4 regions of the Bacillus sp. VA13 genome follow, and region 1 is predicted to be linked to each of the others. Evidence: riboswitches for the same ligand, from Rfam matches in the RefSeq annotation. Region 1 holds a riboswitch; each other region holds the start of a gene.
What was found. Region 1 has a riboswitch for S-adenosylmethionine ahead of AC0C66_RS14015 (bifunctional homocysteine S-methyltransferase/methylenetetrahydrofolate reductase). Riboswitches for the same ligand answer to the same signal wherever they lie in the genome.

Region 1 (3,209 bases):
CCATACGGCATAGCGCCGTTTCTTGTTCTCATATACGTCAGAATGTACTCGGCATCTACAGACAATGCATCCTGTTTTCTCGGAAGCAGCGACATGTTGACTGAACCGTCTTCTTTTACTTGAATCACCCGTCCCGTGATTCTTGAGCCGAGTCTTGGCTCCTCTTTTCTTTCTGACGGATGGATAAAACCGCGGATACCGTCGTCTGTGATGATGAATGAACCCGTTGCGATTAATCTGTACACCGTACCTGTCAGCTCTTTATTCATCAGATCTTCTGAAGCGTCGGTAAACAGTTCGCTGATGATATCTTCAGGCGCTGGTTTCGCAAACATGCGCCCCCGGTTCGTCACTTTCAGCATACAGTAGAGCTTATCCCCTTTTTGCGGCCAGACATCCTCGTATGGCGGCAAATGCTCAGTTGCAACAAGCGCATCCTTAGATAAGCCGACATCAACGAAAACGCCCATATCTTCCACTTTATCCACCACTTCGACCCAGCCGTACTCATCAGCGCTGATGACCGGAATTTTCATCGTGGCCGCAAGTCTTTCCTGCTGGTCCACGTATATAAAGACCTCTACCTCATCTCTGTCTTCGATATCCTCAGTTATTTCACTGTTATGTAAGAGAATCGTATCTTCTCCGTCGGTTAAAAAGTAACCGAAGTCAGTTTGGTGATCTATACTCAAGGTTAATTGCTGCCCTGGTCTCATGCTATCGTCCTTCCTGTTCCGCTTATTTTTCTGCGGATTCTGTTAACATTTTTTCCAATCATCACAAATTGATTCTTTGTTCTGTTGGAAGTTTCTCTTTATTCTACTATAATCAACACATAAGTTAAATGTTATGGAGGTTTTCATATGGCAAAAGAAAGTTCATTTGATATTGTATCAAAGGTGGAATTGCCCGAAGTGCAAAATGCGATTCAAATCGCACTGAAAGAAATCAGCACACGCTATGACTTTAAAGGAAGCAAAAGCGACATTTCTTTAGATAAAGAGGAGCTTGTCCTCGTTTCTGATGACGAATTTAAATTAAGCCAGCTGAAAGATGTACTGGTCAGTAAATTAATTAAACGAAACGTGCCGACAAAAAACATTGATTACGGCAAGGTTGAAAGCGCGTCAGGCGGAACGGTGCGCCAGCGTGCAAAACTTGTTCAAGGCATTGACAAGGACAACGCCAAAAAAATCAATACCATCATCAAAAACTCCGGACTGAAAATAAAGTCTCAAGTGCAGGATGATCAAGTGCGCGTCACCGGAAAAAACAAGGATGACCTGCAGCAGATTATCACAGCAGTGCGGGGCGCGGATCTGCCAATTGACGTTCAATTTATAAATTTCAGATAAATTTTCTGAATCCTATTGATTATTGTCTTTATTTTCGGTAAATTTGGAGAAAGGGAAAATGCCAGGCATCTTTAGGGCACTTCCTGAACACGAAAATTTTATATCCGTTCTTATCAAGAGAAGCAGAGGGACTGGCCCGACGAAGCTTCAGCAACCGGTGTAATGGCGATCAGCCATGACCAAGGTGCTAAATCCAGCAAGCTCGAACAGCTTGGAAGATAAGAAGAGACAAAATCACTGACAAAGTCTTCTTCTTAAGAGGACTTTTTTTATTTCTCTTTTTTCCTTGCTGAATGTGAATAAAGGAGGCAAACAATGGGACTTTTAGAAGATTTGCAAAAACAGGTGTTAATTGGCGACGGCGCCATGGGGACGCTCCTCTACTCCTATGGCATTGACAGGTGCTTTGAGGAGCTCAACATTTCAAAGCCGGAGGAAATTCAGCGCATACATAAAGCGTACGTTGAGGCTGGAGCCAACATCATTCAAACAAATACGTACGGGGCCAATTATATTAAATTATCCAGACACGGGCTTGAGGATGACATCAAAAAAATGAATCAGGAGGCGGTAAAAATCGCGCGGGCTTCAGCAGGCGATGCGTACGTGCTGGGGACGATGGGCGGCATCCGTACCTTTAATAAAAACGCGTACAGCCTTGACGAAATCAAACGCAGCTTTCGCGAGCAGCTGTACCTGCTGCTGCATGAAGAGCCAGATGGCTTGCTGTTAGAAACGTATTATGATTTGGAAGAAGCCCGTGAAGTGCTAAAAATCGCGCGCAAAGAGACTGGCCTTCCGATTATGCTGAATGTCTCCATGCATGAGCAAGGCGTACTGCAGGACGGAACACTGCTTTCTGAAGCATTGCGATCGATCGCGGATCTCGGAGCTGATATCGTCGGCATTAACTGCCGGCTCGGCCCTTATCACATGATTGAAGCGCTTAGCGAAGTGCCGATTTTTGATGACGTGTTCTTATCAGTTTATCCGAACAGCAGTCTTCCCTCGCTTGAAGAAGGCCGGCTCGTCTATGAAACAGACGACACGTATTTTCAAAACAGCGCGTCAGAATTCCGCAAGCAAGGCGCGCGGATTATCGGCGGCTGCTGCGGCACCACGCCGAATCACATCCAGGCGATGGCAGAAGCGGTTGGCGGGCTTGCTCCGATTACAGAAAAAGAAGTCAAAACCCGGGCGAAGGAATTCATTTCTGTTCAGCATGAGCGGACAGAGCCCGGCCTGAATGAGATCGCAGCGGAAAAACGCTCCATTATCGTAGAGCTGGACCCGCCGAAAAAATTGAGTTTCGACAAATTTCTGTCTGCTGCTGCTGAATTAAAAGAAGCGGGAATCGACGCCCTGACCCTCGCTGACAATTCCCTGGCTACTCCGCGGATCAGCAATGTTGCCTGCGGCGCCCTTGTGAAGCAACAGCTCGATATGCGCTCTCTTGTCCATATTACATGCCGTGACCGAAATATTATCGGCTTGCAGTCACATTTAATGGGTCTGGATACGTTAGGGCTGAATGACGTGCTGGCCATTACGGGCGATCCTTCTAAAATCGGGGATTTTCCGGGTGCGACGTCTGTGTATGATTTAACATCCTTTGATTTAATCAGGCTGATCAAACAATTCAACGAAGGACTGTCCCTGTCTGGAAAACCGCTTGGCAAGAAAACGAATTTCTCAGTCGCCGCCGCATTTAATCCTAATGTCCGCCATCTGGATAAAGCGGTAAAACGGCTGGAGAAAAAAATAGATTGCGGCGCCGATTATTTCGTTTCACAGCCTGTCTATTCCGAGCAGCAGCTTGTCGATATCCATAACGAAACAAAGCATCTGAAGACA
Region 2 (3,209 bases), on a different contig from region 1:
ATAAAAATCAGTATTTTCAAAAGCGGATGTTGCAGGCAGTACAATGTCCGCATATGCAGCCGTTTCCGTTAAAAATAAATCATGAACCACAGTAAACAAGTCTTCCCGCAGCAAGCCCTGTCTGACTTTATTCGCTTCTGGAGCGACAACGGCTGGATTCGTCCCGTAAATAAAAAGAGAACGAATCGGCGGATCTGTTTCCAAAAGCACTTTGCCCAGCTGATTCATATTAAATGATCTCGGTGTGCGCCCCTTCAGTAAGTCAGGCCGCTGCAAGGCATTTGTGTTATATTCTAAAATTCCGCTGTTATGCTTAATTGCGCCGCCCCCTGTGTGCAGCCATTGGCCAGTAACCGCCGGAAGACAGGCAATCGTCCGTACAATCATCCCGCCGTTATCGTGGTGTTGAAGTCCGTTTCCGATTCTAATAAAAGCAGGGGAGGTTTCGCCGTACATTCTTGCCAGCTGATACATATCTTCGGTGCTGACACCGGTGATCAGTGATACCTTTTCCGGATCATACTGTTTCACGTGTTCACGGAGCTCTTCATAGCCGACTGTGTATTCAGACAGAAATGCTTCATCATGAAGGTTTTCTTTAAATAAGATGTGCATGATGCCAAGAGCAAGTGCGCTGTCGGTTCCGGGTTTTATGGGAATAAACCAATCTGCAAGACGTCCTGTCTGGTTTTTATGAACATCAATCACGACAATTTTGGCACCTTGTTTTCGTGCTTTTTGGGCGATAGTAATTTGGTGCATATTTGTACTGACCGCGTTGATTCCCCAAAAAATAAATAGTTTCGTATGAATGGTTTTCTCAGGATCAATTCCCGCACTTATACCCATTGTATATTTATAGCCCTCTGATCCTGCTTTGCTGCAAATCGTCCTTTCGAGCTGGCTCGAACCCATGCGGTAAAAGAAGCGGCGGTCCATACCTTCAGCTGTTAATTTCCCCATATTTCCGTAAAAGCTGTACGGAAGTATGCTTTCAGCTCCCTCTTCATCAATCAGCTGTTTCCAGCGGGAGGTAATGGTATCGATTGCCTCTTCCCAAGAAATCGGTTCGAATATCGCTTGGCCTTTCGCACCTGTCCGTTTAAGCGGTGTAGTCAGCCGCTTTTCATCATAGATGCGCTCCGTCATGTTTCGGACTTTGTTGCATATGTTTCCGGCTGTGACAGGATGATCAGGATCACCTTGGACTTTCACAATTTTTCCGTCTTTTTTATGTATTAACAATCCGCACTGATCCGGGCAGTCAAGCGAGCAAACGGATTTAAAAATGCCGTTTTGTTGTGTGGCAAAAGATTTCATGGCCCAGTTCCTCTCTCTAGTTAGATATTTTGTAAGAATTATAACATTTCGGATGATAACGTCAATTCTGAAAAAAGAGATTGACATCAATCTGAGACTTCTTTATGATAAACGTATTCTTCATTCTGAAAATTACATACTCAACATTTTCTATCCAGAGAGGTGGAGGGACTGGCCCTATGAAACCTCGGCAACATTATTGTGCCAATTCCAGCAAGCGTCAGCTTGAAAGATAGGAAAGCAAGGTTTATACCAGCGTCTGTCTGTAAACAGGGCACGCTTATACATGAATCTCTTTCCATCTTCGGAAAGAGATTTTTTTATGAAAAAATATGATGAAAAGGATGTTTTGCACCATGACGGTTTTGGTTACGGCACCGTACAACGAAGAAGGACGAAAAGAGCTTGAAAAATTGTTCGGCTCAGTTACTTATCATCCCTGGAAGGAACAAGGCCGGGCATACGGGGAAGATGAACTCATTCAGCTGCTAAAAGCAACAAATGCGACAGGCTTGATTACTGAGCTTGATCAAGTAACAGACAGCGTATTTGCATCTGTTCCAGAACTTTCATTTGTGGGCGTGTGCAGAGGAATGCCATCCAATGTGGATGTGGCCGCAGCATCAAAAAGAGGTATACCCGTTTTCTATACACCCGGGCGGAATGCACAAGCGGTTGCTGAAATGTTTATCGGTAATGTGATTTCCTTTCTCCGCCATACCAGCTCCTCTAATCAATGGCTGAAGGATGGAAAATGGGACAGCGATTACTTGCAGGCTTATGTCAAATTTAAAGGGAACGAATTAACGGGAAAAACGGTCGGCATGGTTGGGTTCGGCGCGGTTGGTCAAAGGATTGCAAAACTGCTGACAGCGTTTGACTGTAAAGTAAAGTATTACGATCCATACGTACAAGACGATCATCCGCTGTATGAAAAAGTATCTCTCAAAACGGTGTTTTCAGACAGTGATATCGTTTCTGTCCATCTGCCTCGTACTGAGAAAACACTGAGACTTATTGATCGGAAGTATTTTGATCTGATGAAAGAGAGTGCGATTTTCGTCAATACTTCAAGAGCAGTTGTGGTAAACCGTGAAGATCTTTTATCTGTATTAAAAGAACAAAAAATCAGAGGAGCGATTTTAGACGTTTTTTATCATGAACCTCCAGAGGAATCAGATTACGAATACATTTCATTGCCTAATGTTCTGGCAACACCGCATCTCGCTGGAGCAACCTTTGAAGTAGAAGATCATCACGTGACGATCCTGAACGAAGCCCTCAAAAAGTGGAAGGTTGAAAAAACTCTTAATATTCCGACACTGTATAACAAAGATGAGCTGAAAACAGAGGTTTAAGAGAGGAGGTTACAGGAATGAAAAAACAAAAAGGCTATCTCGTTTTTGATATCGGCACAGGGAATGCGAGAGTAGCGGTCGTAAGTGTATCGGGCAGCGTTCAAACGGTTGAAAGGGAGGACATCGTGTATGCTACCGAGACGCTTTACCCGGACAGCCGTTATTTTTCTCCTCAGGTGCTGTGGAAGCAAGTGATGAAACTGGCAAAACGTGCGCTTTCTCGTTCAGGTGATATTGACATTATTGGTTTGACATCGACAAGTCAAAGACAGGGGATTGTTCTGATCGATCAAAATGGCGACTCTTTTCTCGGGCTGCCGAACATTGATAATCGCGGCCGTGAGTGGGAGGAGAGTATACCCAATCAGGAAGAAATATACATCCGCACAGGCCGCCTCCCGACTGCACTTTTTTCTGCGCTCAAGCTTTATGGTTTAAAACAGCGTCAGCCCTTTTTATGGGAAAAGACTGCTAGTTTTACAAGCATCAGTGATTGGGTGACATATCAGCTGAGCGGAATTTTGACATATG
Region 3 (3,209 bases), on a different contig from region 1:
TGAACAACTTGTTTATGGAACACGTTCGGACCGTTTTTTGCCATGCCTATTCCGATAATAGACGATGACGTGACTTGCGCCAAGGGCACCGGCATCCCAAATACAGAACTGATGATCACCAGTCCGGCTCCTGTACCGGATAAGAGAATGCCTTCTCCTTTTGAGAATCTCGTAATTTTCTTCCCGTTTGTTTCTAACACCCGCCGGCCTAATAACAACGCGCCAAGAGCAACAAAAGCTCCCCCGTATAAGGTTCCTTTCGTTACATCCAGCACACCGGCCGCCACTAACGGGCCAACGGCATTCGCCACATTGTTCATACCGGCAGAGAATGCTTCAAAAAATCCGGCACCTAACAAAACAATGCCAAGGATTTTTTGCTTTTTAGAAGATTTAATTTCAATCTTAAAATAACGAAACAGCTTAGATACAAAATATGTGAAACCGAAAGCGAACAGCGGGACAAAAACCCAAAACGACACAATGACCAGCAGGTTGTTCACAAACAATACTTTGTAAGCCACTCCCACGCCGACAACTGCGCCGACTGTTACTTCACTTGTCGACAAAGGAATGCCGAGAAGATTAGCCGTAAAGAGCGACAGCGCAGCGGCTCCAATAATGATGCAAACAATCGTCAGTGTAATCGTCTGCTCGGGGATAATCCCGGAGCTGATGGTTTTTACAACCTCGCCCCCGCCAATGACCGCCCCGGCCAGCACACCGACTGCGCATAGGATCAAAGCGTAGGTTTTCTTTTTAATGGCTCCAGAGCCGTAAGCAACTCCCATCGAAGCTGCAGCGCCGCTTGCACCAATATTCATCGCGAAAAACAAGCTAAATAAAATAGCGGCTAGTTCCATTTTGCAGCTCCTTATTCATGCAGTCCGCATTCTGTTTTCGCCATACCATTCCATCTGCCTGAACGTAAATCCTCTGCGGTAAAAGCAGGAGCCGTGCAAGGCGCGCAGCCAATACTAGGATATCCTTGATCATGAAGCGGATTGTAGTCCAGCTCATTCCGGGATGTGTATCTCCAAATGTCTTTCCAAGTCCAATGGATAAGCGGGCATACTTTTACTGATTTGAATTTTTCATCTTTGTTTAAGAAATTCGTATTGGCACGGCTTGGCCCTTGATCGCGGCGCAGACCGGAAAGCCAGGCTGGATGTCCTGAAAGCGCCTCTCTTAAAGGAACAACCTTTCTAAGATAGCAGCACTGATTCGGCTCTCTTTCCCACAGTTTGTCACCATGTTCTTCGGCTTGCTCCTCAAGGGTAAGGTCTGGTTTTTTCAGGATGATATTAAGACCCGGATAACGCTCTTTCACTCGTTCAATCGTTTCATAGGTTTCTTTAAAATGAAGTCCTGTATCAAGAAACACAATCTCTGCGTCTTTTTTTACTTTATAAATTAAGTCAATCAGAACGATTCCCTCAATTCCGAAACTGCAGGCATAAACAAGCTGATTGCCGTAATGGCCGTATGCCCACTTTAAAACTGAAAGCGCTCCTTTATAAGGGTCGTCTTCCGGAAATGTAATCGTTGGTTCTTCCCAATTATCGTACGTTAACATTTCTTCTTTCCTCCTTTCGGAGACAAACAAACAGTAGCTTTCTGCCGGTTGTCTTTTCCCAATTGTAATGTGATGCGCGGCTGCTGTTATCACAAACAGCCTTTTTTCCTCTTAAAATAAAAAACTTTCAATCCGGCGGAAAGAAAGACAGGAACAGCATGTAGCCCTTATCTTTCAAAATGGAATTCATTTTGCTGGAAGTAGCACCTTACAAACTATGCAGGTTGCCGGGCTTCATAGGTCCAGTCCCTCAGCCGCTCTTGATAAGTTTTTAGATTTGTAGTAAATTTTAGCACAATTCTAACATAAGTCAACCCGACTTTTTTTATAGGATTAATAAAAAAACAGGCCGAGTGGCCTGTTTCCAAGTACAACAAGGCTTTGAAGCCTCTATACATCACCGAAATTTATTTCTTATTTTTTAAACCAATCTTTTGACTCGGGATTTCGTTTCCACGTTTTCAGCTTTTCTAGATCGTCCGAATGAATATTTCCGTTTTCGAGCGCGACCTCTGTGAGCGTATCGTAATCAGTTAAAGAGTAGTATGGAAGTTCTGCCTTTGCGAAGGCTTCCTGCGCTTTAGGGAGCCCGTACGTAAAAATGGAGACGACACCGAGCACTTCACAGCCAGCCGCTTGTAAAGCTGCCGCAGCTTCAAGTACGCTTCCTCCTGTGGAGATTAAGTCTTCAATAACGACAGTTTTTTGCCCCTTTTGAACAGCTCCCTCAATCTGATTGCCTTTTCCGTGCGCTTTCGGCTTGCTTCTCACATAACACATCGGAAGATTCAAACGGTCAGCCGCCAGAGCAGCATGAGGAATACCGGCTGTAGCTGTTCCCGCAATCATTTCAGCTTCAGGAAAATGCTCTTCGACAAGCTTGCTGATACCTGAGGCGACATCATTTCTGACCTCCGGGAAAGATAGCGTAAGGCGGTTGTCACAGTAGATTGGCGATAAAATGCCGCTTGCCCATGTAAATGGCTCGTTCGGGCGTAAAAATACAGCTTGGATGTCTAATAGATGTTTTGCGATGATTTGTTTCATGATTTGATTCCCTCCCATTCGAGTCTGACAGCTTCATAGGCTTTTACTGGGTCTTTCGCTTTGGTAATCGAGCGTCCTACCACAATCGCTGATGAACCTTTCTCTTTTGCAATTGCAGGTGTCGCTACGCGGATTTGGTCATTCGCAGCGTCCTCTGACATCCTGATCCCCGGAGTGACAGTCAGAAATGAAGGCGACACCGCTTGGTAAATGGCTTGTGCTTCATGAACAGAGCAGACCACTCCATCAAGCCCGCTTTCTTCTGCCAGCTTGCTGTAGTGCACGACCGTGTCGATCAGAGGCTTTTCGATCAGCAGTTCATTCTTCATCATTTGTTCAGATGTACTTGTCAGCTGGGTTACCGCGATAAGTGACGGGCGTTTTTTTCCGGAAAGCGTTCCTTCTTCTAAGCCTTCCAGAGCTGCTTGCATCATTTTTTTGCCTCCGGCCGCATGAACATTGACGAGGTCCACCCCGAGACCGGCAAGGCGCTTCATCGCTTTGTTTACAGTGGTCGGGATGTCATGAAGCTTTAAATCTAAAAACAGCTCGCAATTTCTTTCTTTTAATTGTTTAACTATAGAAG
Region 4 (3,209 bases), 240 kb from region 1:
ACACCTGACCAGTAATCAGGATAGCCCGGATCCGGAACTAAAATCGTATCACCCGGATTCAACAAGCATTGCGGGAGCTCGACCAGACCGGCTTTCCCGCCGAATAATACAGCGACTTCAGTTTCCGGGTCAAGATCGATACCGTATTCTCGTTTATAAAATGCTGCTGCGGCTGATTTCAGACTATATGAGCCGCGAAAAGACGAGTATTTATGATTTTCAGGATCCGCAACGGCTCGTTTCATTTCCTCGACGATATGTTCCGGAGTCGGCTGATCCGGATTTCCCTGTCCGAGATTGATGACGTCGTGTCCTTCTGCGAGCTTTCGGTTCACTTTCTGCACCAGAGAAGCGAAGAATTGTTTAGGCAATTCTTTCAATACATGAGACTGTTCAAATTTCATCAATTCTCACCTTCTAAAAAAATCTTGAAATGATAGTCCATCATCATATATGGTTAAATGAAAAAAGTAAAGAAAAATTTGGGGTGTTAAAAAGATGAAATGGACGATATCTTGTCTTCAATTTGATATTTCATACGGTAAACCTTCGGAAAATATAAAAAAGGCTGAATTTTTGATTGAAAAAGAAAGCAAACATGCTGATGTTCTTGTTCTTCCTGAATTATGGACGACCGGATATGACTTGGCCAACCTTGATAAGCTCGCTGATGAAGACGGGCATTCTGCTCAGTGCTGGCTGAAGAAAACAGCAAAAAAACATGGCGTTCATATTGTCGCCGGATCGGTCGCAGTCAGAAATGATTCTGATGTTTATAATACAATGTACATCGCCGATAAGAAAGGACAAATCATTAAAGAGTATCGAAAAGCCCATCTTTTTCAGCTGATGGATGAGCATGTGTATTTATCAGCCGGTTCCGAAGACGGATACTTTGAGCTTGATGGAGTCAAAAGCTCAGGACTGATCTGTTACGATATCCGTTTTCCGGAGTGGATCAGAAAACATACGATAAAAGGTGCCAACGTGCTGTTTATTTCTGCGGAATGGCCTCTTCCCCGCCTTGATCATTGGAAAAGCCTGCTTATTGCCCGGGCCATTGAAAATCAATGCTTTGTCGCTGCCTGCAATTGTACTGGTTCAAATCCAGATAATGAATTTGCCGGGCATAGCCTGATTATTGATCCATGGGGGCGTGTACTTTCTGAAGGCGGCCGGGAAGAAGGCATTGTCCGAGCTGAAATCGACCTTAAGGAAAGCGTTAAGGTACGAGAGAGCATTCCTGTTTTCGATGATATCAGAAAAGATTTATATTAAAAAATATATTGACAACTTGATAAAACACCTGTTACTATGTTCATCAACTGATAAATTAGAATTGTTTAACAAGTGAATATATTCTCTTATCGAGAGTTGGGCGAGGGATTTGGCCTTTTGACCCCAACAGCAACCGACCGTAATTCCATTGCGAAATGGGGCGCATCTTTTTCGCGCCGAGACGCTCGTCTCTAAGGCACGGTGCTAATTCCATCAGATCTGATCTGAGAGATAAGAGAGGCGGACATACATGTTAAGCCTCCTTCTCTCTGAGAAGGAGGCTTTTTTACGGCCATACCATACAGCTGCAAACATATCAAGAGATTACATAATTGGAGGTTATGACAATGGCAGTCACAAAAACACCTTTATACGAAACGTTAAATGAAAGCTCCGCTGTGGCGTTGGCGGTGAGGCTTGGCTTATTTCCAAGCAAAAGCACGCTGACATGCCAGGAGATCGGCGACGGCAACTTAAATTACGTTTTTCATATTTATGATCAAGAACATGATAGAGCTTTGATCATTAAACAGGCGGTTCCTTATGCAAAAGTCGTCGGAGAAAGCTGGCCGCTGACAATCGATCGCGCAAGAATCGAAAGCAGCGCTCTCATCCGACAGGGCGAGCATGTCCCTCATCTCGTTCCAAGAGTGTTTTATTCTGATACAGAAATGGCGGTTACCGTCATGGAGGATCTCTCTCACCTTAAAATCGTAAGAAAAGGACTCATTGAGGGTGAACATTATCCGCATCTGTCACAGCACATCGGTGAATTTTTAGGAAAGACCCTTTTCTATTCATCAGATTACGCGCTTGAACCCAAGGTAAAAAAACAGCTTGTTAAACAGTTTACAAATCCGGAGCTGTGCGACATTACGGAAAGACTTGTCTTTACAGACCCTTTCTTTGACCATGACACAAATGATTTTGAAGAAGAGCTTCGTCCTTTTGTCGAGAAGCTTTGGAATAATGACAACGTCAAAATCGAAGCCGCTAAGCTGAAAAAGTCGTTTTTAACATCGGCAGAAACGCTGATTCATGGTGATCTGCACACAGGAAGCATTTTTGCCAGCGAACATGAAACAAAGGTGATTGATCCTGAATTTGCTTTTTACGGACCGATCGGCTTTGATGTAGGCCAATTTATTGCCAACTTATTTTTGAACGCACTCGGCCGTGACGGGGGTGACAGAGAGCCGTTATATCACCATGTCAAGCAGGTCTGGGAAACATTTCAAAAGACATTCACTGAAGCGTGGGAAAAGGATAGTCTGGATGTTTACGCCAAAATCGACGGGTACCTTACTGATACGCTCAGTCATATATTTGAAGAGGCGATCGGGTTTGCGGGCTGCGAGCTGATCCGCCGCGCGATCGGCCTTGCCCATGTGGCTGATCTGGATACAATCGTGCCGTTTGATAAACGAATCGGCAGAAAACGGCTGGCGCTCGAAACAGGCACAGCCTTTATCGAAAAACGCTCGGAATTCAAAACGATAACGGATGTTATTGAATTATTTAAGTTACTTGTAAAGGAATGATCCATTCATGACCCATTCATTTGCTGTTCCCCGTTCTGTTGAATGGAAGGAAACAGCCATTACCATTTTAAATCAGCAAAAGCTTCCTGACGTGACAGAATATTTGGAGCTGACGACGAAAGAGGATGTATTTGACGCCATCGTCACGCTCAAAGTAAGAGGCGCCCCGGCCATCGGCATTACGGCTGCCTTCGGACTTGCGCTTGCTGCAAAAGACATTGAAATAGATGATGTCACCGAATTCCGCCGCAGACTGGAAGATATCAAACAATATTTAAACAGCTCACGGCCTACCGCCATTAATTTATCTTGGGCGCTTGAGAGACTGAGTCGTTCAATCGAAAACGCCATTTCCGTAAATGAAGCAAAAACAAACCTTGTCCATGAAGC

Region 2: it holds a riboswitch for S-adenosylmethionine, as region 1 does, so the genes downstream of both, AC0C66_RS02005 (2-hydroxyacid dehydrogenase) here and AC0C66_RS14015 (bifunctional homocysteine S-methyltransferase/methylenetetrahydrofolate reductase) in region 1, are expected to answer to the same signal.
Region 3: it holds a riboswitch for S-adenosylmethionine, as region 1 does, so the genes downstream of both, AC0C66_RS00500 (phosphoadenylyl-sulfate reductase) here and AC0C66_RS14015 (bifunctional homocysteine S-methyltransferase/methylenetetrahydrofolate reductase) in region 1, are expected to answer to the same signal.
Region 4: it holds a riboswitch for S-adenosylmethionine, as region 1 does, so the genes downstream of both, mtnK (S-methyl-5-thioribose kinase) here and AC0C66_RS14015 (bifunctional homocysteine S-methyltransferase/methylenetetrahydrofolate reductase) in region 1, are expected to answer to the same signal.

Annotation. Positions count from the first base shown of each region.
Region 1 covers NZ_JBVQPP010000003.1:395,140-398,348, forward strand. Annotated here, with positions in the region: partial or broken gene AC0C66_RS14005 (CvfB family protein) at 1-765, opposite strand, end outside; gene AC0C66_RS14010 (YajQ family cyclic di-GMP-binding protein) at 864-1,355, shown strand; SAM riboswitch class I at 1,463-1,580, shown strand; gene AC0C66_RS14015 (bifunctional homocysteine S-methyltransferase/methylenetetrahydrofolate reductase) at 1,671-3,209, shown strand, end outside.
Region 2 covers NZ_JBVQPP010000001.1:486,843-490,051, reverse strand. Annotated here, with positions in the region: gene AC0C66_RS02010 (molybdopterin oxidoreductase family protein) at 1-1,320, opposite strand, end outside; SAM riboswitch class I at 1,468-1,559, shown strand; gene AC0C66_RS02005 (2-hydroxyacid dehydrogenase) at 1,653-2,678, shown strand; gene AC0C66_RS02000 (FGGY-family carbohydrate kinase) at 2,696-3,209, shown strand, end outside.
Region 3 covers NZ_JBVQPP010000001.1:95,934-99,142, reverse strand. Annotated here, with positions in the region: gene cysP (sulfate permease) at 1-863, opposite strand, end outside; gene AC0C66_RS00500 (phosphoadenylyl-sulfate reductase) at 875-1,576, opposite strand; SAM riboswitch class I at 1,741-1,846, opposite strand; gene pyrE (orotate phosphoribosyltransferase) at 1,991-2,623, opposite strand; gene pyrF (orotidine-5'-phosphate decarboxylase) at 2,620-3,209, opposite strand, start outside.
Region 4 covers NZ_JBVQPP010000003.1:158,202-161,410, forward strand. Annotated here, with positions in the region: gene mtnE (methionine-glutamine aminotransferase) at 1-404, opposite strand, end outside; gene AC0C66_RS12680 (carbon-nitrogen family hydrolase) at 499-1,278, shown strand; SAM riboswitch class I at 1,362-1,516, shown strand; gene mtnK (S-methyl-5-thioribose kinase) at 1,626-2,819, shown strand; gene mtnA (S-methyl-5-thioribose-1-phosphate isomerase) at 2,827-3,209, shown strand, end outside.